Regions from separate parts of the Mesorhizobium sp. WSM4823 genome, predicted to be linked through region 2. Evidence: predicted binding sites of a transcription regulator. Region 2 holds the regulator's gene; each other region holds the start of a gene.
What was found. Region 2 encodes PhoB, which activates phosphate uptake and scavenging genes when phosphate is short. Its sites were predicted from a motif close to TGTCATNNANCTGTCAT; they were not measured.

Region 1 (8,090 bases), on a different contig from region 2:
CCGTAACTTCAGAGCATCGCCACGGTGCAGAATCCAGGATGGTGTACGCCGGAAAACGGCCTCTGTTCTTGACCGCTGCATTCTTTGACCGACGGCACGGCATGGCATCCTGGGGTCTGCGCCGCGTCGCTTCGCCCCAGGATGACGAAGGGGGGATGGTTCGGCTAGTCTTGGACGTTTGCGACACTAAACGGTCAGGAACTTCCTGACATCCGTCCGGTCGAGATCCTCGGCCGGGCCGGTGTGGACGATCTGGCCGCGGTCCATGATGTTGACCTCGTCCGCCAGTTCGCGGCAGAAATCGAGATACTGTTCGACCAGCAGCACGGCGATGCCTGCCTGGTCGCGCAGATAGCGAATGGCGCGGCCGATGTCCTTGATGATCGACGGCTGGATGCCTTCGGTCGGCTCGTCGAGGACCAGCAGTTTCGGCCGCATCACCAATGCCCTGCCGATGGCGAGCTGCTGCTGCTGACCGCCGGAAAGGTCCCCGCCGCGGCGCGCCAACATCTGCTTCAGCACCGGGAACAATTCGAAGATGTGGCCGGGAATGTTGCGATCGGCGCGCTTTAACGGCGCAAAGCCCGATTCGAGGTTTTCCCGCACGGTGAGCAGCGGGAAGATCTCCCTGCCCTGTGGCACGAATGCGATGCCCGACCGGGCGCGATCATACGCCGCGCTCCGGTCGAGCGCCTTCCCCTCGAAGGCAACACTTCCGCTCGTCAGCCGGTGGTGGCCGACGATCGATCTCATCAAACTGGTTTTGCCGACGCCATTGCGGCCGAGTACGCAGGTGATCTTGCCCGCGCCGGCCTTGAGCGAGACGCCGCGCAGCGCCTGGGCGGCGCCATAGTGGAGCGTGGCGTTGGAGACTTCGAGCATGGTCAGCGCTTTCTCCAACGCCTGAAGAACGAAAGGTCGAAATGATGGAACGGAACGCGCCAGACCATATTCATCTCCCCAGATAGACTTCGACGACACGCTCGTCGGCCGAAACGAAATCGAGCGAGCCTTCGGAAAGCACCGAGCCTTCGTGCAGGCAGGTGACCTTGACGCCGAGCTCACGCACGAAATGCATGTCGTGCTCGACGACGATGACCGAATGATCGCGCGCAATATCCTTGAGCAGCCGCGCGGTTTCCTCGGTCTCGGCGTCGGTCATGCCGGCTACCGGTTCATCAACCAGCAGTAGTTTGGGATCCTGCGCCAAGAGCATGCCGATCTCGAGCCATTGCTTCTGGCCATGGCTGAGATTGGCGGCGATTTCATCGCGCTTGTCGCCGAGCCGGATGATGCCGAGGATCTCGTCGATTTGCCGCACTTCCGCCGCCGAGCGGCGATGGAACAGCGCTGGGAAAATCGAGCGCGGGCCTTTCAGCGCCAGCATCAGATTCTCCTCGATCGTATGGCTTTCGAAGACGGTCGGCTTCTGGAATTTGCGGCCGATGCCCATCATGGCAATCTCGGCCTCGTCATGTTTGGTCAGGTCGACCTGGCCATCGAAGTAAACCTCGCCCTGGTCGGGCCGCGTCTTGCCGGTGACGATGTCCATCATCGTGGTCTTGCCGGCGCCGTTGGGACCGATGATCGCGCGCATCTCGCCCTTGTCGAGCACCAGCGACAAATTGTTGATGGCGCGAAAGCCGTCGAAGGAAACCGAGACGCCGTCGAGATAGAGGATCGTGTTCGACTTCGACATCGCTCTACTCCGCCGGCTGCGGTTCAGGGCCGGAAGCGGACCAGTCGCCGGGCGCTCTCGCAGCACCGCGAACGACCTTCGGTGGCGCCGGGAGGTCAGGATCGGTGCCAGCTTCCTCGGCGATCGAGGCCGCGCGCAGCGCCTTGGCATTGCCACGCCAAGCGTCCCACATGCCGATAATGCCCTTGGGCAGGAACAGCGTGACGGCAACAAACAGCCCGCCCAGCGCAAACAGCCAGAACTCGGGCAGCACGCCGGTGAACCAGGATTTGCCGGCATTGACCACAAGCGCACCAATGATCGGCCCGACGATGGTACCGCGTCCGCCAACGGCTGCCCACACCACGACCTCGATCGAATTCGACGGTTCAAACTCGCCCGGATTGATGATGCCGACCTGCGGCACGTAGAGCGCTCCGGCGATACCGGCCATGACGGCCGAAACGGTGAAGGCGAACAGTTTGACGTTCTCCGCCCGCCAGCCGAGAAAGCGCGTGCGGCTCTCGGCGTCGCGCACCGCCATCAGCAGCTTGCCGTATTTGGAACCGACGATGGCCCAGGTGACGTAGACGGCGAGCGCGAGCGTGACGGCGCTGGCCGCGAACAATGCCGAGCGTGTCGCATCGGCCTGCACGTTGAAGCCCAAAATATCCTTGAAATCGGTCAGGCCGTTGTTGCCGCCGAAACCCATGTCGTTGCGAAAAAACGCCAGCAGCAGCGCATAGGTCATCGCCTGAGTGATGATCGAAAGATAGACGCCGGTGACGCGGCTGCGGAAGGCGAACCAGCCGAACACGAAGGCGAGCAGGCCGGGCACCGCTAGCACCATGATCGCGGCAAACCAGAAATGGTCGAAACCGTACCAGAACCATGGCAATTCCTTATAGTTCAGAAACACCATGAAATCGGGCAGCACAGGATTGCCGTAGACGCCGCGCGAGCCGATCTGGCGCATCAGATACATGCCCATCGCATAACCGCCGAGCGCGAAGAAGGCGCCGTGGCCGAGCGAAAGGATGCCGCAATAGCCCCAGACGAGATCGAGCGCCAAGGCGAGCAGCGCGTAACACAGATATTTGCCGGTGAGCGCGACGATATAGGACGGCACGTAGAACGCACTCGTCGGCGAGACCGCAAGATTGAGCAGCGGCACGATGATGGCGACCGCTAGCAGGATGAAGATGGTGATGGCGATGCGGCGGTCGGCGCCGGCGGCGAAGAAGCGTCCCGTGATCATGCTTCCACCGACCTGCCCTTGAGCGCGAACAGGCCGCGCGGGCGTTTCTGGATGAACAGGATGATCAGGACCAGGACGACGATCTTGCCGAGGACCGCCCCGGCATAGGGTTCGAGGAACTTGTTGACGATGCCGAGCGAGAAGGCGCCGACCAGCGTGCCCCAGAGATTGCCGACGCCGCCGAAGACGACGACCATGAAGCTGTCGATGATGTAGCCGCGGCCGAGATTGGGCGAGACATTGTCGATCTGGCTGAGCGCGACGCCGGCGATGCCGGCGATGCCGGAGCCCAATGCGAAGGTCAGTGCGTCGACCCATGGCGTCCTGATGCCCATCGACGCGGCCATGCGGCGGTTGGCGGTGACGGCGCGCATCTGCAGGCCCCAGGGCGTGCGCTTCATCACATAGAGCAGCACCGCGAACACGCCGAGCGCGAATACCAGTATCCAGAGCCGGTTCCAGGTGATTGCAAGCTGGCCGACATCGAACGATCCGGACATCCAGGAGGGATTGCCGACCTCCTGGTTCGTCGGTCCGAAGATGGTGCGCACCGCCTGTTGCAGGATCAGCGAGACGCCCCATGTCGCCAGCAGCGTTTCCAGCGGGCGGCCGTAGAGGAAACGGATGACGCCGCGTTCGATGGCAAGGCCGACGAGCGCCGCGACGAGGAACGCGAGCGGCAGTGCGATGGCCAGTGACCAGTCGAACAGGCCGGGAAAGGAATTGCGGATCACTTCCTGCACGACAAAGGTGGTGTAGGCGCCGAGCATCACCATCTCGCCATGCGCCATGTTGATGACGCCCATGACGCCGAAGGTGATGGCGAGGCCGATCGCCGCGAGCAGCAGTACCGACCCCAGTGAAATGCCGTACCAGATGTTCTGTCCCGCATCCCACAGCGCCAGCGTCGAATTGATGTTGGCGATCGCCGCCGTCGCCGCGTCCTTGACCGTGCCTTCGGAATTGGCCTCGACGGAGGTGAGCAGGGACACCGCGTTGCGGTCGCCGCGCGCGCCTATCAGGCCGATCGCCGCCAGTTTGTCGGCCTCCGGCCTGTCCGATACCAGAACCGACGCCGCGCGAGCCTGTTCGAGCAGCGCTTTGACGCTTGCCACGGTCTCACTGCCGATCGCGGCATCGAGTGGCTCGATGTTTGTGGCATCGGGCGTCTTGAACATTGTGTCGGCGGCAGCGATGCGCGCAGCCGGGTCTTTCGCGCCGAGCGTCAGCGTGCCCAGAGCATCGCGGATGGCGCGGCGCAGCGTGTTGTTGACCTTGATCTTGGCGATCTCGCCCTTGACCGCATCGCCGGATTTTTCACCGCTCAACGGGTCGAGCAGCTCAACGCTGCCGCCAGCTTCCTTGCCGATGAAAATCTGCGAATCGGTCTTGCGGACGTAGAGATCGCCCTCCGCAAGCGCGCCAAGCGGGCGTTCGACGGCAGTATCGCCGGTGGCCGCGAGCTCGTCCACGACGGCTTCGATCGCCGGAAAATTGGAGGCGGAGGCAAATTTGGCGATGATGGCGCGCAGATCCGCTTCGGCAGCGTTCGACGGCAACAGCATCCCCAGGAGGAGCAGCAGCGTCAGCCCAATCGCGCGGATGAAGATCATCGGTTTCTGGCGACTCTCGAAGGGTTGAATTTGGCGTCCGGGCGGGCTGGAGGAGAGGAGCTCGCCCGGACGCATCGCGGTCTAGGTCGTGGAGAAATCCACGACCGTCAGACCCGGGAGGATCAGTTGGTTCCCTTGCCGCCGCACTTGCCGGTGGCGACATTGAAGTTGCCGCAGGACAGTGGCGCACGCCAATCGGAGATCAGGTCCTTCGAATCGGGCAAGAAATCGGACCACTCGTCACCCATCACCAGGCCGGACGTCTGCGAGACGGTCTCGAACTGGCCGTCGGCCTGGATTTCGCCGATCAGCACCGGCTTGGTGATGTGGTGGTTCGGCATCATGGTCGAATAACCGCCGGTCAGGTTCGGCACCGAGACGCCGATCACAGCATCGATGACCTTGTCAGGATCTGTGGTGCCGGCCTTCTCGACCGCCTTCACCCACATGTTGAAGCCGACATAGTGAGCTTCCATCGGGTCGTTGGTGGTGCGCTTGTCGTTCTTGATGAACTTGTGCCAGTCGGCGATGAACTTCGCATTCTCGGGCGTGTCGATGCTCTGGAAGTAATTCCAGGCGGCGAGATGACCGACCAACGGCGCCGTGTCGAGACCGGCAAGCTCTTCCTCGCCAACTGAGAAGGCCATGACCGGGATATCCTCGGCCTTGATGCCCTGATTGCCGAGCTCCTTGTAGAACGGCACGTTGGCATCGCCGTTGACGGTCGAGACGACGGCGGTTTTCTTGCCGGCCGAGCCGAATTTCTTGATCGCCGACACCTCGGTCTGCCAATCGGAGAAGCCGAACGGCGTGTAGTTGACCATGATATCTTCTGCGGCGACGCCCTTAGCCTTCAAATAGGCTTCAAGGATCTTGTTGGTGGTGCGCGGATAGACGTAGTCGGTGCCCTCAAGCACCCAGCGCTTCACCGAGCCGCCGTCCTCGCTCATCAGATAGTCGACCGCGGGAATGGCCTGCTGGTTCGGCGCCGCTCCGGTGTAGAACACGTTGCGCTCGCTCTCCTCGCCCTCATACTGGACGGGGTAGAACAGGATGTTGTCGAGTTCGGAAAACACCGGCAGCACCGACTTGCGCGACACCGAAGTCCAGCAGCCGAACACGGCCGCGACCTTGTCCTTGGAGATCAGCTCGCGTGCCTTTTCGGCGAAGAGCGGCCAGTTGGAAGCCGGGTCGACGACGACCGCTTCGAGTTTCTTGCCGAGCAGACCACCCTTTGCATTCTGCTCTTCGATGAGCATCAGCATGGCGTCCTTCAGCGTCGTCTCCGAAATCGCCATGGTCCCCGACAGCGAATGGAGAATGCCCACCTTGATCGTATCGTCAGCCGCCTTAGCCTGAATGGGCGTCAACAGACCCGCCGCGACCACGCCCGCCGAAACCATTCTTGTTATTGTCGAGAAACTGCCCCTCATATTCCACACTCCCAAGCTGGTTGATCGTATCGCAACAGACCATGCAACGGCTGTGCCAACCGCGGGAGCAAAATTGAACGCGCTGGGATTTCCTAGGTCTATCAGCTGGTTAGTATATTAGCGGCGAGATGTGTGCGCTGTCATCCGTGTTCCGCTTGAGAAAAAACCGCAAACTACCGCCTAATTTTTGCCCAAGCATCAATTAGTGCATAAATATTGAGCAATCCTATGTCGCGAGCGATGACCCGTTGCAGCTTTGCAGGAAAATAGGGCAAATTCGATCTTCAAAAGAGCGACGTCATGGCCTCCAGGATCTCTCATATTTTCATCACCATGCTTCTGGTTGCGGCCACCGGCAGCGCACGCGCCGACTTCACCGACGGCAAACTGCCCGACGGGGCCTATCACTGCGAAGTCTATCTGCTTGGCATGTTCCTCAGTCTCGGCGAGATCACTATCAAGGGAAATGTCTATAGCGGCCCGGTGACCTTCGGAGCCGCCCGGCAGGGCTACAATTATCAGATGAATGCAAATGGCGAGATCACCTGGCTGGGTCCATTGGGCGGCTATACGACCGGCGGCAACTCGATCTCGCTCACGCAGGCCACATTGGACGGTCAAACCAGCCCGTCCTTCGACATCATCATGAAGCAGCCTGACGGCGCCTTCACCGCCTCAACCTGCACAAAGCGTTGAGCGGCGGCTCAGGGCCGCCGACCCGTTAGCAAGAAGTATTTCCTCTCATGTCATCCGGGTGTTGCCGAAGCAGCATAGGCAGCGCTGCGCCGTCACCATCCACCCTGAGAGGCAGACATCATGGCCAACTCCCCGTCATCACCCTCCCCTGTCATTCGCGACGTCATCGCCGACCGCGTCTCACGCCGCGGTCTGCTGAAAGGCGGCCTTGCATCCGGCGCGCTGATTGCCGGCGGCAGCTTCGTCGGCTCACTGTTTGCCGGCGAAACACATGCCGCTGCCGCGCTCTCGACGCTGGGCTTTCCCGAGCTGAAGCGCGTCTACGACAAGACCCATGCCGTCGCCGAAGGGTACGAGACCACGATCGTGGCACGCTGGGGCGACGCGCTCGCAACCGGCCTGCCGGATTTCGACGGCAACAAGGTCGCCGCCGACGAGCAGGAGAAGCGCTTCGGCTACAATTGCGACTACATCGCCTTCATGCCGCTGCCGAAAGGCTCGGCCAATTCCGACCACGGCCTGCTCTGCGTCAACAACGAGTACATCTCTCCCAATGTGATGTTTCCCGGCATGACCGAGGACGATGCGGGCAAGATGATGACCAGGGAACAGGTCGATCTCGGCATGGCCGCGATGGGCCATTCGGTCGTCGAGATTGTCCTGAAGGACGGCAAGTGGGCGACAGTCGAGGACAGCCCGCTCAACCGCCGCATCACGGCCAACACCGAGATGACCGTATCCGGTCCCGCCGCCGGCCATGCGCTGATGAAAACCTCGGCGGACGCGACCGGCACCAAGGTTCTCGGCACCAGCTACAATTGCGGCGGCGGTGTCACCCCATGGGGCACGGTGCTCACCTGCGAGGAAGGCGTTTCCGATATTTTCGGTGGCGATCCGAAAAAGGCGCCCATTGCCGACATCCTCGATCGCTACGCTTTCGACGGCTCCGACTTCTATGGCCGCGCCCGTTTCCATGACCGGTTCAACCTCGACAAGGAGCCGAACGAGGCAAACCGTTTCGATTGGGTGGTCGAGATCGATCCCTATGATCCGACTTCGAAGCCGGTGAAGCGCACTGCACTCGGCCGCATGTCGCACGAAGCCTCCACCGTCGTCGTCAACAAGGATGGCCGCGTTGCCGTCTACATGGGCGACGACGACTATTTCGAATACATGTACCGCTTCGTCTCGAACAAGGCGTACGATCCGGCGAACCCGGCCTCCGGCAAGGACCTTCTCGATGACGGCGTGCTGTCGGTGGCGCGCTTCGATGCCGACGGCACGATGACCTGGCTGCCGCTGGTTCACGGCGAGGGCAAGCTCACCAGCGAAAACGGCTTTGCCGATCAGGCCGAGGTGCTGCTGAAGACACGGCTGGCTGCCGATGCGTTGGGTGCTACGCCGATGGACCG
Region 2 (8,090 bases):
TCCCATGCGCGCGCCATGTTGTGGTCGCCGATCACGCCGCAAACGAACATCGCTTTCGCCGACATTCTTGAACGCGAATTCGGCATCCCGGCCATCATGGAAAACGACTGCAACATGATGGCCGTGGCGCTGCGCTGGCGCGACCCGGATCGCTACCGCAACGATTTCATCGCCATCCTGCTCTCACACGGCATCGGTATGGGGTTGGTGTTGAAAGGCGAATTGTTCACCGGCACCCATTCCTCAGGCGGCGAATTCGGCCACATGATCCATCGGCCGGGCGGCGCGCTTTGCCGCTGCGGACGGCGCGGCTGCGTCGAAGCCTATGCCGGGAACTACGCCATCTGGCGCAATGCAAGGCAATTGAGCGAGAATGCCGAACCGGTCGCCGATGTCAGCGATGCCGACATGCGGGCATTGGCGGCACGGGCGCGCGAGGCGGACGGACCGGAGCGCGAAGCCTACCGCAAGGCCGGCGAAGCGCTCGGCTTCGGGCTAGGCAGCCTGTTCGCGTTGATAGATCCAGCGCCGGTCGCCATGGTCGGCGCCAGCGCTGCCGCCTTCGACCTGATCGAGCCGGCCCTGCGCGAAGCCATCGCCCAGACCGCCGGCGGCCAGCATTCGGGTTCCATTTCCTTCGACACCGAGCCGAACGAATTGCCGCTGATCCGCGAAGGCTGCGCCATGCAGGCGCTGAATTTCGTCGACCAGGAGATTTTCGCGCCGGGCGCGCAAGGAAAGTCCGGCACGAGCAGGAAGGACGTGGCCTGAGTTGACCCGAAAGAGCGCGCGAATTCCTAACTTCGTCATCCCTGGGCGAAGCAGGAGCGAAGCTCCGTCGCGGAGACCCTGGGATCCATGCCGTAACCTTAGCCGAGGAGTGCAGCGGAGCAGAATTCTGGATCGCAGCAGCGCACTTAAGTCGCCGCATGGATCCTGGGGTCTGCGCCGCGTCGCTTCGCTCCTTGCTCCGCCCCAGGATGACGAGTGAGGAGCGTTTCGGCTAATCGCAGAGCATGCGATCCGCACGCCCGACCTGTCAGAACTTACGCGCCGAGGAACTAATCTTCCCTGATCGCATAGCCCGCGCCGCGGATGGTGCGGATGACATCGGGCATGCGACCATTGTTGACCGCCTTGCGCAACCGCCCGACATGGACGTCCACCGTGCGTTCATCGATGTAAATCGTCTCGCCCCAGACATTGTCGAGCAACTGGCTGCGCGAGAAGACGCGACCGGGGTGCCGCATCATGAATTCGAGCAGCCGGAATTCGGTCGGCCCGAGCCGGATCTCGCTCTTCTTGCGGTAGACCCTGTGCGATTCGCGATCGAGCATGATGTCGCCGACCTTCAGCACGCTGGACAGCACTTCCGGCTTGGCGCGGCGCAGCAGCGCCTTGACCCGGGCCATGAATTCCGGTGTCGAGAACGGCTTGACCAGATAGTCGTCGGCCCCGGTCGAGAGGCCGCGCACCCGGTCGCTCTCCTCGCCGCGCGCGGTCAGCATGATGATCGGCAACCGCTCGGTTTCGGGACGCACCCGAAGACGCCGGCAAAGCTCGATGCCGGAAACTGCCGGCACCATCCAGTCGAGCACCAGAAGATCGGGCACGTTTTCCTGCAGCCGGATTTCGGCCTCGTCGCCGCGTGTCACCACCTCGACCTGATAGCCTTCGGATTCCAGATTGTAGCGGAGGAGGACGCCCAGCGGCTCTTCATCCTCCACCACCATGATGCGCGGCGCGATCATCGATCGGTCACCCCCGTCATGTCGCCGGCGCCGTCGTCGTTTCGTCGAGCTTCGGGCGATCCGCCGGCAATTGCTGTCCGGTCACGACATAGTAGGCGTTTTCGGCGATGTTGGTTACATGATCGCCAATACGCTCGAGATTCTTGGCGCAGAACAGAAGATGCGTGCAGGCGGTGATGTTACGAGGGTCCTCCATCATGTAGGTCAGGAGCTCCCGAAAAACCGCCGTGTATTTGACATCGACCTTCTCGTCGGCGGCGCGTAGTTCCTTCAACGCGTTGGCGTCTCGCGACACGTAGTGCTCGACCACGCCACGGAGCTGTTCGAGAACGAGATCCGCCATTGCGTCGATACCATGCGAGAGATTACGCGGCGTGGCGCTCTGTCCGACTGCGCTGACCCGCTTGGCTATGTTCTTGGCCAGGTCGCCGATGCGCTCCAGATCGCCGGCCATCCGGATTGCGCCAACCACGGCGCGCAGGTCTTGCGCCATCGGCTGCCGCTTGGCGATCAGTGTGATCGCGCTGTCGTCGAGCTCGCGCTGCCGGGCATCCATGATGGCATCGTCCGAGACGACGCGCTGCGCCATCGCATTGTCTGACGCGAGCAATGCGCGGATCGACGCAGCTACCATCGCGGCGGCAAGCTCGTCCATGTCACGGATCAGCCTGTCGATGTGTTCCAATTCCTCGTCGAAGGAGGCGACGGTATGTTCACCCATGATGCTGTCCTCGTGTTCGAATTCGCCGCCGGACCGCTCAGCCGAACCGGCCGGTGATGTAGTCCTGGGTGCGCTTGTCGTCGGGGTTGGTGAACATCTTGTCGGTCGCGCCTTCCTCGACCAGATAGCCGAGATGGAACATCGCCGTTCGCTGCGACACGCGCGCTGCCTGCTGCATCGAATGGGTGACGATGACGATCGTGTAGTTTTGACGCAGCTCGTCGATCAGCTCCTCGACGCGGGCGGTGGCGATCGGATCGAGCGCTGAGCAGGGCTCGTCCATCAGGATCACTTCCGGCGACACCGCGATGGCGCGCGCGATGCACAGGCGCTGCTGCTGTCCGCCGGAAAGGCCGGTGCCCGACTCGAGCAGGCGATCCTTGACCTCGTTGAACAGGCCGGCCTTCTTCAGGCTCGATTCGACGATGCCGTCCAACTCCGCCTTGCTCCTGGCCAGACCGTGAATGCGCGGACCGTAGGCGACGTTTTCGTAGATCGACTTCGGAAACGGGTTCGGCTTCTGGAACACCATGCCGACGCGAGCCCGCAGCTCGACGACGTCGATTTTCGGGTCGTAGACATCCTCGTTGTCGAGCGTGATCTTGCCGCTTACCCGTGCGATGTCGATCGTGTCGTTCATTCGGTTCAGGCAACGCAGAAAGGTCGACTTGCCGCAACCCGATGGGCCGATCAACGCCGTCACCTGGTTCTCGCGGACATCGAGATCCACGTCGAACAGAGCGCGCTTCTCGCCATAATGAACAGAGACCTTTTCGCCCTTCATCTTGATCGAAGGTTCGTTGGTTCCGCTATTCAGTTTCTGTTCGACGCTGGCTTCCGTCATGATGTTCATATCCTCTAACTCCTTACCAGCGCCGCTCGAAGCGCCTGCGCAGTATCACCGCTATGGCATTCATGATGACCAAAAACACCAGCAAAATCAAAATCGCCGCCGAAGTCTTCTGCTGGAATCCAGCTTCCGGGAAATCGGCCCACATGAATATCTGCACCGGCAGGATCGTCGCGGGATCGGTGAAGCCGCCGGGAATGTCGACAATGAAGGCGACCATGCCGATCATCAGCAACGGCGCGGTTTCGCCCAGCGCATGCGCCATGCCGAGGATGGTGCCGGTCATGATGCCCGGCATCGCCAGCGGCAGGACGTGATGGAATACGGTCTGGACCTTGGACGCTCCGATGCCAAGAGCTGCCTCGCGGATCGACGGTGGCACCGCGCGCAGCGAAGCGCGTGAGGCGATAATGATGATCGGCAGGGTCATCAATGCCAGCACCATGCCGCCGACCACCGGGGCCGAGCGCGGCAGGCCGAAGAAATTCAGGAATACGGCAAGTCCAAGCAGGCCGAAGACGATCGAGGGCACCGCCGCCAGATTGTTGATATTCACTTCGATGATCGTCGTCAGTCGATTCTTGGGTGCAAATTCCTCAAGATAGATCGCCGCCGAAACACCGATCGGGAATGCGATGGCGAGCGTCACGATCATGGTCAGGAACGAACCGACGACCGCGCCCCAGACACCAGCCAATTCCGGCTCGCGGCTTGCGCCGGTGAAGAAGAAGATCGAGTTGAACCGGCTTTCGATCAGGCCGGCGCTCTTCAGCGTATCGAGCCAGACGATCGTCTTGTCCGAAATCTTTCGCGATGCTTCCGGCGTATTGATGACGCGCAGGAATGCCTGGCCACTCGCGGCGGGCGTCGTGCTGTCGAGCGCCTCGATCACCGTGCCCTTTGCGATCGCCGTCCCGTTGGCCCCAGGCGACAGCGCGGTCAGCTTGACCGTGCCGCCATTGAACGCGACCAGCAGCGACGACGCGCCGCTCGTCAGCATGAGCATGCCGTTTTCGCCTTCGGTCGCACCATGGCCGCGCGCCAGCGCCAGCATGGCATCGTCGCCGAAGGTCAGATCGATGTCGCCGCTGGTTTGCGAAGGCGTGACGCTTGTCGAAATCGCTTCGTCCGAACCGACGTCGGCAAGCAAACCCTTGAGATAAAGATCGGCAAAATCGTCAAGTGGGACCGCATAGTCCACCGTTTTTCCGAGCATCCCCGGATCAGCAGCGATATCTTTGCGCAGGAACACGCCTGTGCCCGTGGAAATCAACCCGCGCAGCAGGCGCTTGTCCTGACGGCTCGTCACATCCGGAAATTTTGCCGTAAGCGCTTCCTGGGCGATGGCGTCGTAGTTGACGGCATCGAGTTTCGCCGGGTCGACCTTGGCCGCCGAAAGATCGATCGGCAGCGTCAAATAGTTCTGCCGCAGCGCCGGGATCGCCTGCGTGACGATCGTCGACAGAAGCAGCACAAGGAAGAGGCCGGCCAACGCGACGGCTGCGGCGCCAAGCCATTTGAACCACGTTTCCGTGCGGTAACGGCCCTTCAGCCGCGCCTTCGCGGCATCGTCGGTATGAATGCTGACGGGGCGTCCGACGACGCCGAATGACGAGATCGCATCAGTCATATTGTTCTCGGTATTTCTGGACGACGCGCAAAGCGACGATGTTGAGGGTAAGCGTGATGCAGAACAGCACCAGGCCGAGCGCGAAGGCTGCAAGCGTCTTGGCGCTGTCGAACTCCTGATCGCCCACAAGCAGCGTCACGATCTGCACCGTCACGGTGGTGACGGCTTCGAGCGGGTTCGCCGTGAGATTAGCTGCCAGCCCCGCCGCCATGACCACGATCATGGTTTCACCGATTGCGCGGCTGACGGCGAGCAGCATCGCCGAAACGATGCCCGGAAGGGCCGCGGGAAGGATCACCTTTCGGATGGTTTCAGACTTGGTCGCGCCGAGGCCGGCGGAACCGTCCCTCAGCGATTGCGGAACGGCGTTGATCACATCATCGGAAAGCGAGGAAACGAAGGGAATGATCATGATGCCCATGACCACGCCTGCGGCGAGCGCGGATTCTGACGCAACGTTGAGGCCCAGGCTTTCGCCGAGACCACGGAAGTAGGGTGCAACCGTCAGCGCGGCGAAGAAGCCATAGACGACAGTCGGAATGCCGGCGAGGATTTCCAGCACCGGCTTTGCGACCGCGCGGACGCTTTTGGAAGCGTAATCCGAAAGATAGATCGCAGCCATCAGCCCGATGGGCGCAGCTACCAGCATGGCAATGAAGGTGATGAGCAACGTGCCGGCAAAGAGCGGCACCATGCCAAAAATGTCCTGGTTGACCGCCCCGGCTTCCGCTCCGGCGCCGGTAAAGGCGCTCTGTGGCGACCAGTGCGTGCCGAACAGGAATTTATAGAGCGGCACCTGTTGGAAGAACCGCAAGGATTCGAAGATGAGCGACAGGACGATGCCGATCGTCGTCAGGATCGCGACCGCCGAACAGGTGATCAAGAATGCGCGAAGAACGCGCTCGACCACGTGGCGCGCCCGGTAGGCCTGTGCGATGCGCGAATAGGCCCAGTAAAATCCGGACGCGGAAAGCAGAAGCGCGACGGCCCAGATGATCCAGGCGCTGGTCGCATGGATCGATTTGTAGACGGCCGCGGCTGCCTCTTTCGTAGGATCGGCGAAGCCGACAAGCCCGCCAAAGGCCATCGCACGAGCGTCGCGGATGAAAGCTTCGACTTGCGGAATGCCCATTCCCGACAACTCGGCGGAGAAGCGGTCGGCGACGATTGACGATTCAATTCCCGGCGTCACCATCGACCACAACACGATCGCAAGCAGCGCGGGACCGGCAGCAAAGAGCGCCAGAAACATGCCATGCTGCCCAGGCAGCGAATGCAGCCGCGCGACGTCGCCATTGACACTGGCAATGGCGCGTGTGCGGCCTATCCAATAGGCCGCAGCAGCCAAAACTAACAGAAGAACAACGAGATAACCGACCATGATTCAGGACGTCCCCTCGACCGCCGGCCATCCACCGGCTCAAAGCACGGGACGTTGGTCCCGCGCTTTGTGCTTTAGAGCATGAGGATCAGAGCGGATATTTGCCCGGACCCCGAAAAAATCAGGAGCCCATGCCCTTCAGGGCCTTGGCGTTTTCGGCCCACGTGGCGCGCTCGGCGTCCGGCAGCGGGATCAGACCCTTGTCGGCCAGATAACCCTCAGGACCCCATGCACCCTCCGAGGTATACTCGGCGATGAACTCTTGCATGCCGGGGATGACGCCGACATGCTCTTTCTTGGCATAGATGTAGAGCGAGCGGGAAACGCCATACTTGCCGGATGCGATGTTCTCGAAGGTCGGCTCGACGCCGTCGACCTTGTGGCCCTGCAGCTTGTCCGCGTTCTGGTCAAGGAACGAGAAACCAAAGATGCCGAAGGCATTGGGGTTCGCTTCCAGCTTCTGGACAATCAGATTGTCGTTTTCGCCGGCCTCGACAAAAGCGCCGTCTTCGCGGATTTCGCCGCAGCCCTTTTCATTAGCCGCCTTCACTTCTTCCTGGCAGGCCGCGTCCATGACGAGTTCAACGAACGCGTCGCGCGTGCCGGACGTGGGCGGCGGGCCAAGCACTTCGATCTTTGTCGCGGGAAGCGACGCATCGACATCCGACCAGTTCTTGTAGGGGTTGGGAACGACCTTGCCGTCAACGGCGACATTCTTGGCGAGCGCCTTGAAAACCTGTTCCTTGGTCAGATCAACGACAGTGCCTGCCTTCGAGTTGGCGAGCACGATGCCGTCGAAGCCGACCTTGATCTCGACCGGTGTCACGCCGTTTGCCTTGCAGGTTTTGAGCTCGCTGTCCTTGATGGCGCGCGAGGCATTGGTGAAGTCGGCGGTATTTTCGCCGACGCCCTGGCAAAACAGCTTCATGCCACCGCCGGTGCCAGTCGATTCAACGACCGGGGTCTTGATCTGGCCGCTCTGGCCGAGCTTTTCGGCGACAGCCGTGGTGAAGGGGAATACTGTGGACGAACCGACGATTTGGATCTGGTCGCGCGCGGCGGCATAACCAGCCGACGCGGCGAGCGCAAGCGCCGCGGCCGACGCCGTAAGGAGGAATTTCTTCATGTGGCCTGCTCCTGTTCGGAAGATGGTCTCTCGGCGCCTTCCTTCGGCGCCCGCTGAGGCCAATAGCCCCCGATTATTACAGTCTCATGACAGTTTGATGTCAGCCCGGTAACGCCGCACAGCCATGCCGAAAAGGTAGCGTTGCGAGTCTCGCTGACGCAGCCGCGGTTTGCCGCTGGAATCAGCAGCTTGCACGATTTCCAGCCGCCATCCCTCCTCGACAGGCGCTGCAGATGGCGTCGAAAAAGAAAATCCGGGCGGGAGCGCGTTGCATGCGGCCAAAGGAGGTCATGGGCCGCGCCATCGCCGAAACAGGTCCGTTGGGGTAAATCTGACCCTGTTTCTTGCCGGCGGTCGCTGCTCCCGCCCGTAACTGGAGGAGCGGAACTCGAATATGCCTATTGTCCCAACCGGCGCGCGCTTTGGTATGGTGCGATCGCACCATAGTCTTGCTCCCCGACGCGTCGCCGAATCTCGGCTGAACTATACAGCCTGACGGGATTCCTATACGCGTTGCGCTGGATTTCTCCGTCCGCACCATGCCCGCGCTCGACATTTCGAGCAAGGCTCTAGGGCTGATGGGCTTGGGAAGCTAGCCGTCCATGCCCGCATCCTGGCATCGTTGGCAAGC
Region 3 (8,090 bases), 290 kb from region 2:
GTTCGCCCGGCCAATCACAGGGCCTCGCGGTGGATGATAAAGAACCAGTAACGCTTCCACGCGGAGATCATGTTCTTGGGCGCGGATTGTGGTAATGCTTCGCCTGTCAGTCTTATTGAGGGATCTTACCATGCTTGCCCAGCGTCTTTCCTCTCCTTCCGTCTTCCGCAACCTGCCAGCCTTGCTGATGATGGCGATCGTGCTGCCGCTGCTTGCCGGCTGCGGTTACAACACCATCCCGACGGCGGAGGAAAACGCCAAGGCCGCATGGAGCCAGGTGCTGAACCAGTACCAGCGCCGCGCCGATCTCATTCCCAATCTGGTCGAAACGGTCAAGGGCTATGCCGCGCACGAGAAGGATACGCTCGATGCCGTGGTCGAGGCGCGCGCCAAGGCGACGCAAGTGACGGTGACGCCGGAAACGCTGAGCAATCCGGAAGCCATCAAGAATTTCCAGGACAGCCAGGCCGGCCTGACCAGCGCGCTGTCGCGGCTGCTAGCAGTGGTGGAGAATTATCCCGACCTCAAGGCCAACCAGAATTTTCTGGCGCTGCAGGCGCAGCTAGAAGGCACCGAAAACCGCATCGCGGTCGCCCGCCGCGACTATATCCAGGCGGTGCAGGAGTACAATCTGACGCTGAAGACCTTCCCGTCGGTGATTTGGGCCACCCTGTGGTTCCGTGGCAACCAGCCGTTTGCCAACTTCACCATCGCGGAAGACAAGATGCAGACGCCGAAGGTCGATTTCGGCACGACGCAGGGCGGGTGATGAATAGCTAGTGAGCGTGGTCCCTATTGGCCTTGCACTCCGTCGCACCCCCCTCTGTCCTGCCAGACATCTCCCCCGCAATGGGGGAGATTGCCAGCCTCTGCGTTCCGTCCACCCCTGCAACATTCAAAGTTGGCGAAAGCCAATGCGATAGTCGATCTCCCCCATTGCGGGGGCGATGTCCGTCAGGACAGAGGGGACGAAACGCCAGCCTTGCATTCCTGCCGGTCGTTCTAGCCGTTCTCTACGTAGCCCTCTTTCTGCCCCTCACCGCCCTTGCCGCAGAATTGCCTGCGCTGACCGGGCGGATCGTCGACAATGCCGGCATCCTCGATGCCGCGACCGAGGCGGCGCTGACCCGGAAGCTTGCGGATTTCGAAGCCAAGGGCTCCGACCAGATCGTCGTCGCCACCGTTCCCAGCCTCGACGGTGAGGAGATCGAGCCCTACGCCAACCGGCTGTTCCGCGCCTGGAATCTCGGCCAGGCCGGCGAGGACAATGGCGTGCTTTTGCTGGTGGCGCCGAACGACCGCAAGATGCGCATCGAGGTCGGCTACGGGCTGGAAGGCACGCTGACCGACCTGCACACCAAACTGATCATCGAAAACGACATGGTGCCGGCCTTCCGCGACGGCGATTTCTCCGGCGGCATAGTCAAGGCCGTCGACGACATGGTCATGGTGCTGGAAGGCAATCCCGAAGAGCTGGAAGCGCGCGGCGAACGCAACCAGCAGGCGCCGTTCAACGCCGACGATCTGTTCTTCACGGTGTTCATCGCCATCTGGGCGCTCATCTTCTTCGGCAGCATCGCCGCCTCCATCCTGCCGCCGATCTTCGGCCAGAAGATCGGACCTGGCCGCTATCGCTGGCTGGGCATGACTTTCGAGCCGAGCCGGCGGTCGTCCAGCGGTTGGTCCGGCGGCGGCTGGTCGTCAGGCGGGGGAGGCTGGTCCTCAGGCGGTGGCGGCTTTTCGGGTGGCGGCGGCTCGTCCGGTGGCGGCGGCTCTTCGGGAAGCTGGTGAGAGACAACATGGCGACACGACCGATCAGCCCCGAGGATCATGACCGCATCGCCGAAGCGATCCGCGCCGCCGAGACGAAGACCGACGGCGAAATCTACTGCGTCGTGGCGCATGCCAGCGACGGCTATTTCTTTCCGGCGGCCTTCATGGCGACGCTGGCCATGCTCGTCGTCAGCCTCGCGGTCAGTTACGGGTTGGAAGTGTGGTGGCTGTCGATCCGCGTACCGCATTTCGTCATTGCCCAGCTCCTGGCGATGGCCTCGGTGCTCATCCTGTTGTGGGCGCTGCCCGGCTTGCGCATCCATCTGGTGCCGAGACGGCTACGCTACCAGGCCGCGCACGCCAACGCGATAAAGCAGTTCCTTGCCCGCAACGTCCATCGCACCACGGCGCGCACCGGCGTGCTGGTCTTCGTCTCGGTTGCCGAGCGCTACGCCGAAGTGGTCGCCGATAGCGGCATCGACAGCCGTGTCGGCCAGGATGTCTGGGACAGTGTCGTCCGCGACCTTACCGCGCATGCCGGCGACGATCGTCTCGCCGATGGCTTCATCAAGGCAATCGAAGCGACGGGCGCGGTGCTGGCGGAGCATTTCCCGGTCTCGGCCGGCGACAGCAACGAGCTGGACGATCATCTGGTCGAAATCTGAGGGCCTGCCTGTAAACGCTACTCTGCCGGACGCCTGACGCGCATTTTCAGACAGGGTCTTTGTGCGTCGCGGGACCTTCCGATCGCCTGTGCGAAAGCGTCGGAGCCGCTTACCGGACTCTTGCAATCGGGCGATGCCGGTTTATGGTTAACCAATCATGAAGACGCTGAGCATCGACATCAGAAAAGCCGAGCCGCGCGACGCAAGCGCCATCGCCGACGTGCACCTGCTGGCCTGGAGCGGCGCCTATGCCGGCATCATCCCGCACCGCACGCTGACATCGATGATCAACCGCCGCGGCGCCGACTGGTGGGCGAACGCAATCCGTCGTGCCGCCACCGTTCTGGTCGTCGAGATCGGCGGCAAGATCGCCGGCTACGCGACGATCGGCAAGAACCGCGCCCGCGAGCTCAAGCAGCAGGGCGAGATCTACGAACTTTACGTGCGCCCGGAATATCAGGGCATCGGGCTCGGCAGCCGGCTTCTCTCAGCCGCACGAGCGCGACTGGCCGACCACGGGCTGAAAGGCATGGTGGTGTGGGCGCTGGAGGACAATCAGAACGCACTCACCTTCTATGCCGGCGCCGGTGGCCGCGACGTCGCCGAGGGCGTCGAGATCTTCGAGCAGAAGGCCCTGAAGAAGGTCGCCTTCGTCTGGGAATGACTTAGCTTCGTCATCCCAGGGTCTGCGTTCCGCTTCGCAATCAGTACCATTCGCCGCATTGCACCATGCGCCACCGCCCGCTATCGGTTTCCAATCGAAAGAGGGACAAAAGCCATGCGTATTGAAGCCATAGCCATCGGAAAGAACCCGCCGGAGGACGTCAACGTCATCATCGAGGTGCCGATCGGCGGCGAGCCGATCAAGTACGAGATGGACAAGGAGGCCGGCACGCTGTTCGTCGACCGTTTCCTGCACACCTCGATGCGCTATCCCGGCAATTACGGCTTTGTGCCGCACACGCTGTCGGGCGACGGCGACCCGATCGACGTGCTGGTCTGCAACACGCGCGCGCTGGTGCCGGGCTGCGTCATCAATGTGCGGCCGATCGGCGTGCTGGTGATGGAAGACAATTCCGGCCAGGACGAGAAGGTCATCGCGGTGCCTTCGCCCAAGCTGACGCTACGCTACCAGAACGTCACCGAATACACGCAGCTGCCTGACATCACGCGCGATCAGGTTCAGCATTTCTTCGAGCACTACAAGGATCTCGAGCCCGGCAAATGGGTCAAGATCGAGGGCTGGCACGATGCCGCCTATGCCAAGAAGATGATCGTCGAGGCGATCGAGCGGGCGAAGAAAAACAAGTAGGCCACGCCCGAAGGACGAACAATGGGCTGTCGCAACCGTTGAGATTGGCCAAAGCCTCTGAGCTTCGTCATCCTGGGGCGGAGCAAGGAGCGTAGCGACGCAGCGCAGACCCCTGGATCCATGCCGTGACGTCAAGGCGCCGCAACGGTGCAGAATTCTGGTCCGCTGCGCACTTCGTTGATGTCACGGAATGGATCCCAGGGTCTGCGCTCCGCTTCGCGTCGCTCCACCCAGGGATGACGAAGTCAGTTGTCGACGCGGCCGAAGGCGGGGACGTCGCCGACCGTCACGCGCACGTCCGTGCCACAGGCGAAGCTCCGCGCCTTCTCGTCGGCGAGCTTGCGCGCCTCATCATTGGCGGCGGGATTGCCGGTGGCCAGCACCAGCGCGACCGTACAGCCGTCATACTTCTCCGGCTGGGAGACCTTGGCGACGACCAGCACCTCGGTCGATTTGTTCTCGTCCTCGGGATTGCTGATCGAGCGGCGGTGGATGACCGCGAAGGGAACGGCGAGATCGCCGTTCGTCTCGATGCGCCATTCGAGCCTGGGTCCAGCCGAATTGAAGCCGACGAAGCTCTCCCAGACCGTGGTCATGTCGCTGGACGGAAAACCATAGAAAAGCGATTCGCGCGCATCGTCGTAAGCGATCAGCACCGGGTAGCCACGATAGCCCGAACAGGTGAGGCTCGCCCAGTCGCCATCGCCTTCCTCTGCCTGCGCATAGGTCACGCAGTCCTTGTTCGCGTCGAGATCGGTGTAGGCGCTGGAAATATCGCCGGCCTGGGCAGCCTGGCTGAGGGCGGCGAGGGCAAGCGGGATCATCAAAAGAGCACGCATCGCAGGCAACTCCGTTTCGGGCTGCCGCAGCGTAGCGCATGACCCCGAAAATCGAAACCGATTTCGGAAAGGATCATGCGCAGAATCAAAGTGTTACAGCGTCCTTTGCGCGTCCGAAAGGACGCGCGGCGCTGTAATTCAAACGCTATTTCTTCAAGCTCGCTTCGATCAGGAGGTCGGCGTTGCGGGCGACGGATTTCGCCGGTCCGCCGGCGCCGAACAGCTGCCCGCTGATATAGGCGCCCTCGATCAGAAGCAGCAGCCCGTCGCCCAGCGTATCGGCGTCGCCGGCACCCATCGCCGCCGCCATGGCGCGCAGGCGTCTTCGCAATTCCTGCTTGTTGGCCTCGCTCACCACGCGGGCCGGATGGCCGTGCTCGGGATATTCGACGGCCGCATTGGTCATGCCGCAGCCGCGGTAATCGGGTCTTTGCGTGCGCTTGCCGATCCTGGTCAGGAAGGCGGCGATCTGCGCGCGCGGATCGCCGGGATGGGCAGCGACCGCCTCGTCGAAGCGGGCCCAGAATTCGAGGTCGTATTGCCGCAGATAGGACGCGGCCAGTTCGTCCTTGGACGGAAAGCTGCGGTAGAGGCTGGGCTTGGTGACGCCGGCACGCCGTACGATCTCGTCGACGCCGATCGCCCTGATGCCTTGCCGATAGAACAAGTCGCGGGCCACGCGAAGGATTTTCTCGCCGGCCCTAGGCAAGGCTAACCCGCGAGGGTCCTTGATGGACGTTTCAATATTTTTGTCCGATGGCATGCAACAAACTCACTTGACAATGTTACTGACCGGTACGTATTGATGGCTTCAAGCAATTGCAACGTACCGGTCAGTAACATGATAGCTCAATCCCGCCCGTTTGGCCAGCGCTACGCTTTCGTCGTGGTCGCCGTCATTTTCCTCTGCCTGTTGATCGCGGCGGGCCTGCGGTCGGCGCCGGCCGTCATGATGCTGCCGCTGGAGGAGAGTTTCGGCTGGCGGCGCGATGTCGTCTCGCTCGCCGCGGCGATAGGCATCTTCCTCTACGGCCTGACCGGGCCGTTTGCCGCGGCACTGATGGAACGGATCGGGCTGCGCCGCACGCTACTGGCATCGCTGGTGGTGATGTCAGGCTCGACGGCGCTCAGCCTGTTGATGACCGAGCCGTGGCACCTGCTCCTCACCTGGGGCGTGTTTTCGGGGGTCGGTTCCGGTGCGGTCGCTACAGTACTTGGCGCCACCATCGTCAATCGCTGGTTCAAGACCAATCGTGGCCTGGTGATGGGACTGATGTCGGCCTCCGCCGCCACCGGCCTGCTGGTGTTTCTGCCGCTGCTCGCCGCGCTCGCCCAATGGGGAGGCTGGAAGCCGGTCGCCATCGCCATCGCGGTCGCCACCGCCTGTCTGGTGCCGCTGGTCTGGCTGCTGGTGCCGGAGCGTCCGGCTTCTATCGGCATGGTGCGCTACGGCGCTGACGCCGACGACGTGCCGCCGGTTCCGCCGGCCTCGCAGGGCAATTTCCTCACGCACACGCTCAGCACGCTGCGCCGTTCCGCTGGCACCCGCGTGTTCTGGTATCTGTTCGCCACCTTTTTCATCTGCGGCTTCACCACCAATGGGCTGGTCGGCACGCATCTGATCGCGTTTTGCGGCGACATGGGCATCGGCCAGGTGCAAGCCGCCGGCCTGCTGTCGCTGATGGGGATCTTCGACCTGATCGGCACGACGCTGTCGGGCTGGCTCACCGACCGCTTCGATCCCCGCAAGCTGCTCGGCGTCTATTATGCGATCCGCGGCCTGTCGCTGATCTATCTGCCCTATTCCGGTTTCTCGTCGACCAGCCTGATCATCTTTGCCGTGCTCTACGGATTGGATTGGATCGCCACCGTGCCGCCGACACTCAGACTGTCGAACGAGGCGTTCGGCGACCGCAGCGGGCCGATCGTCTTCGGCTGGATCGTCGCCGGCCACCAGGTGGGTGCGGCGACCGCTGCTTTCTTCGGCGGCACCATGCGTGAATTGCAGGGCAATTACGAGCTTGCCTTCCTCATCGCCGGCATGACGGCAATAGCCGCAGCCTGTATCTCGCTGTTGATCAACACCAGCAGGCCGGCATTCGACCCGGAACCGCAAGCGGCTTAAGGTGTGGCGGCTGATCGCTAATCTCCCCCTCGAGGGGGAGATGGCCGCGAAGCGGCCAGAGGGGGTCGGTCGGACCGGGCTCGGTCTCTTTTTGCAGACGTAGGAGGTGGGCGCTCCACGCAAGACGACCCCCTCTGTCACCTCCGGCGACATCTCCCCCTCGAGGGGGGAGATCGCCTGCTTGTCGATTGTTATGAAACCTTCATGGTTTCGAGATGCGGCTGAAACATTGACGCTGGAGCCTGGCGGCGACGTTCAACGCCATCCAGGAGACAGCCATGAACAAGATTTCGCGCCGCGCTTTCGTCACGTCGGCGAGCGCCATTGGCCTCGTCGGAGCCTCGGGCCTCGCGCTGCCCTATTATTCGCGCGCCAATCAGCGGCCGGCATTCACCCATGGCGTCCAGTCCGGTGACGTCGACGCAACCAGCGGCATGATCTGGACGCGCACCGATCGCCCGTCGCGCGTCATGTTCGAAGTCTCCTCGACCGAGAATTTCGCCAACGCCGTCCGCCTTGCGCCGCTCGATACCTCGCCGGCAAGCGACTACACGGTGAAGCGGCTGCTCACCGACCTCGCCTCCGATCAGGACATCTTTTATCGCATGACAGCGGCCGATCTCGCCGACATCAACGCCGTCTCCGAGCCGATCGTCGGCCGTTTCCGCACGGCGCCCGCCTCGAAACGCAGTATCCGGTTTGCCTGGTCGGGCGACACCGCCGGCCAGGGTTGGGGCATCGACGACACCGGCATGAAGACCTACGCTACGATCGGCACGCATACGCCCGACTTCTTCCTGCATTCCGGCGACACCATCTACGCCGATGGCCCGATGAAGGACGAGGCGGACCTGCCCGGCGGCGGCAAGTGGAAGAATACCGTTCTCATCGACGAAAAGCGCAAAGTTGCCGAGACGCTGGACGAGTACCGGGGTCAGTGGAAGTACAATTTGATGGACAGGAACGTGCTGGGGCTCAACGCCATCTGCCCGACCTTCTACCAGTGGGACGACCACGAGGTGGTGAACAACTGGTCGGATTCGAAGGACCTGAGCGCCGACGAACGCTACTCGGAAAAATCCATTCATGTGCTGGCAGCACGCGCGGCGCGCGCCTTCCACGAAATGACGACGATCCGCTACGAGCCGTCGGAACCCGGCCGCGTCTATCGCAAGATCGCCTATGGGCCGCTGCTCGACGTGTTCTTCCTCGATATGCGTTCCTATCGCGGCGCCAATGGCCCTGACATGCAGGATACGGTGACGCCGCAATCGCGCATCCTCGGCGAGCAGCAGACGCGGTGGCTGAAGCGCGAACTGGCAAACTCCAACGCGACCTGGAAAGTCATCGCCGCCGACATGCCACTCGGTCTCGTC

Region 1: AC0L26_RS06665 (PhoX family protein) is a predicted target of PhoB. The motif match lies at 6,727-6,743, and genes of this name have one in related genera.
Region 3: AC0L26_RS11090 (alkaline phosphatase D family protein) is a predicted target of PhoB. The motif match lies at 6,904-6,920, and genes of this name have one in related genera.

What each region holds. Positions count from the first base shown of each region.
Region 1 covers NZ_JBVVQL010000002.1:369,939-378,028, reverse strand. The annotation lists gene urtE (urea ABC transporter ATP-binding subunit UrtE) at 187-882, opposite strand; gene urtD (urea ABC transporter ATP-binding protein UrtD) at 953-1,699, opposite strand; gene urtC (urea ABC transporter permease subunit UrtC) at 1,704-2,936, opposite strand; gene urtB (urea ABC transporter permease subunit UrtB) at 2,933-4,549, opposite strand; gene urtA (urea ABC transporter substrate-binding protein) at 4,672-5,982, opposite strand; gene AC0L26_RS06670 (hypothetical protein) at 6,283-6,678, shown strand; gene AC0L26_RS06665 (PhoX family protein) at 6,799-8,090, shown strand, end outside.
Region 2 covers NZ_JBVVQL010000003.1:198,633-206,722, forward strand. The annotation lists gene AC0L26_RS09610 (ROK family protein) at 1-771, shown strand, start outside; gene phoB (phosphate regulon transcriptional regulator PhoB) at 1,062-1,751, opposite strand; gene phoU (phosphate signaling complex protein PhoU) at 1,768-2,472, opposite strand; gene pstB (phosphate ABC transporter ATP-binding protein PstB) at 2,510-3,325, opposite strand; gene pstA (phosphate ABC transporter permease PstA) at 3,339-4,952, opposite strand; gene pstC (phosphate ABC transporter permease subunit PstC) at 4,945-6,333, opposite strand; gene AC0L26_RS09640 (PstS family phosphate ABC transporter substrate-binding protein) at 6,455-7,459, opposite strand; gene AC0L26_RS09645 (hypothetical protein) at 8,062-8,090, shown strand, end outside.
Region 3 covers NZ_JBVVQL010000003.1:488,631-496,720, reverse strand. The annotation lists gene AC0L26_RS11130 (LemA family protein) at 131-769, shown strand; gene AC0L26_RS11125 (TPM domain-containing protein) at 937-1,791, shown strand; gene AC0L26_RS11120 (TPM domain-containing protein) at 1,800-2,438, shown strand; gene AC0L26_RS11115 (GNAT family N-acetyltransferase) at 2,596-3,102, shown strand; gene ppa (inorganic diphosphatase) at 3,217-3,750, shown strand; gene AC0L26_RS11105 (hypothetical protein) at 3,996-4,589, opposite strand; gene AC0L26_RS11100 (TetR/AcrR family transcriptional regulator) at 4,735-5,352, opposite strand; gene AC0L26_RS11095 (MFS transporter) at 5,431-6,714, shown strand; gene AC0L26_RS11090 (alkaline phosphatase D family protein) at 6,993-8,090, shown strand, end outside.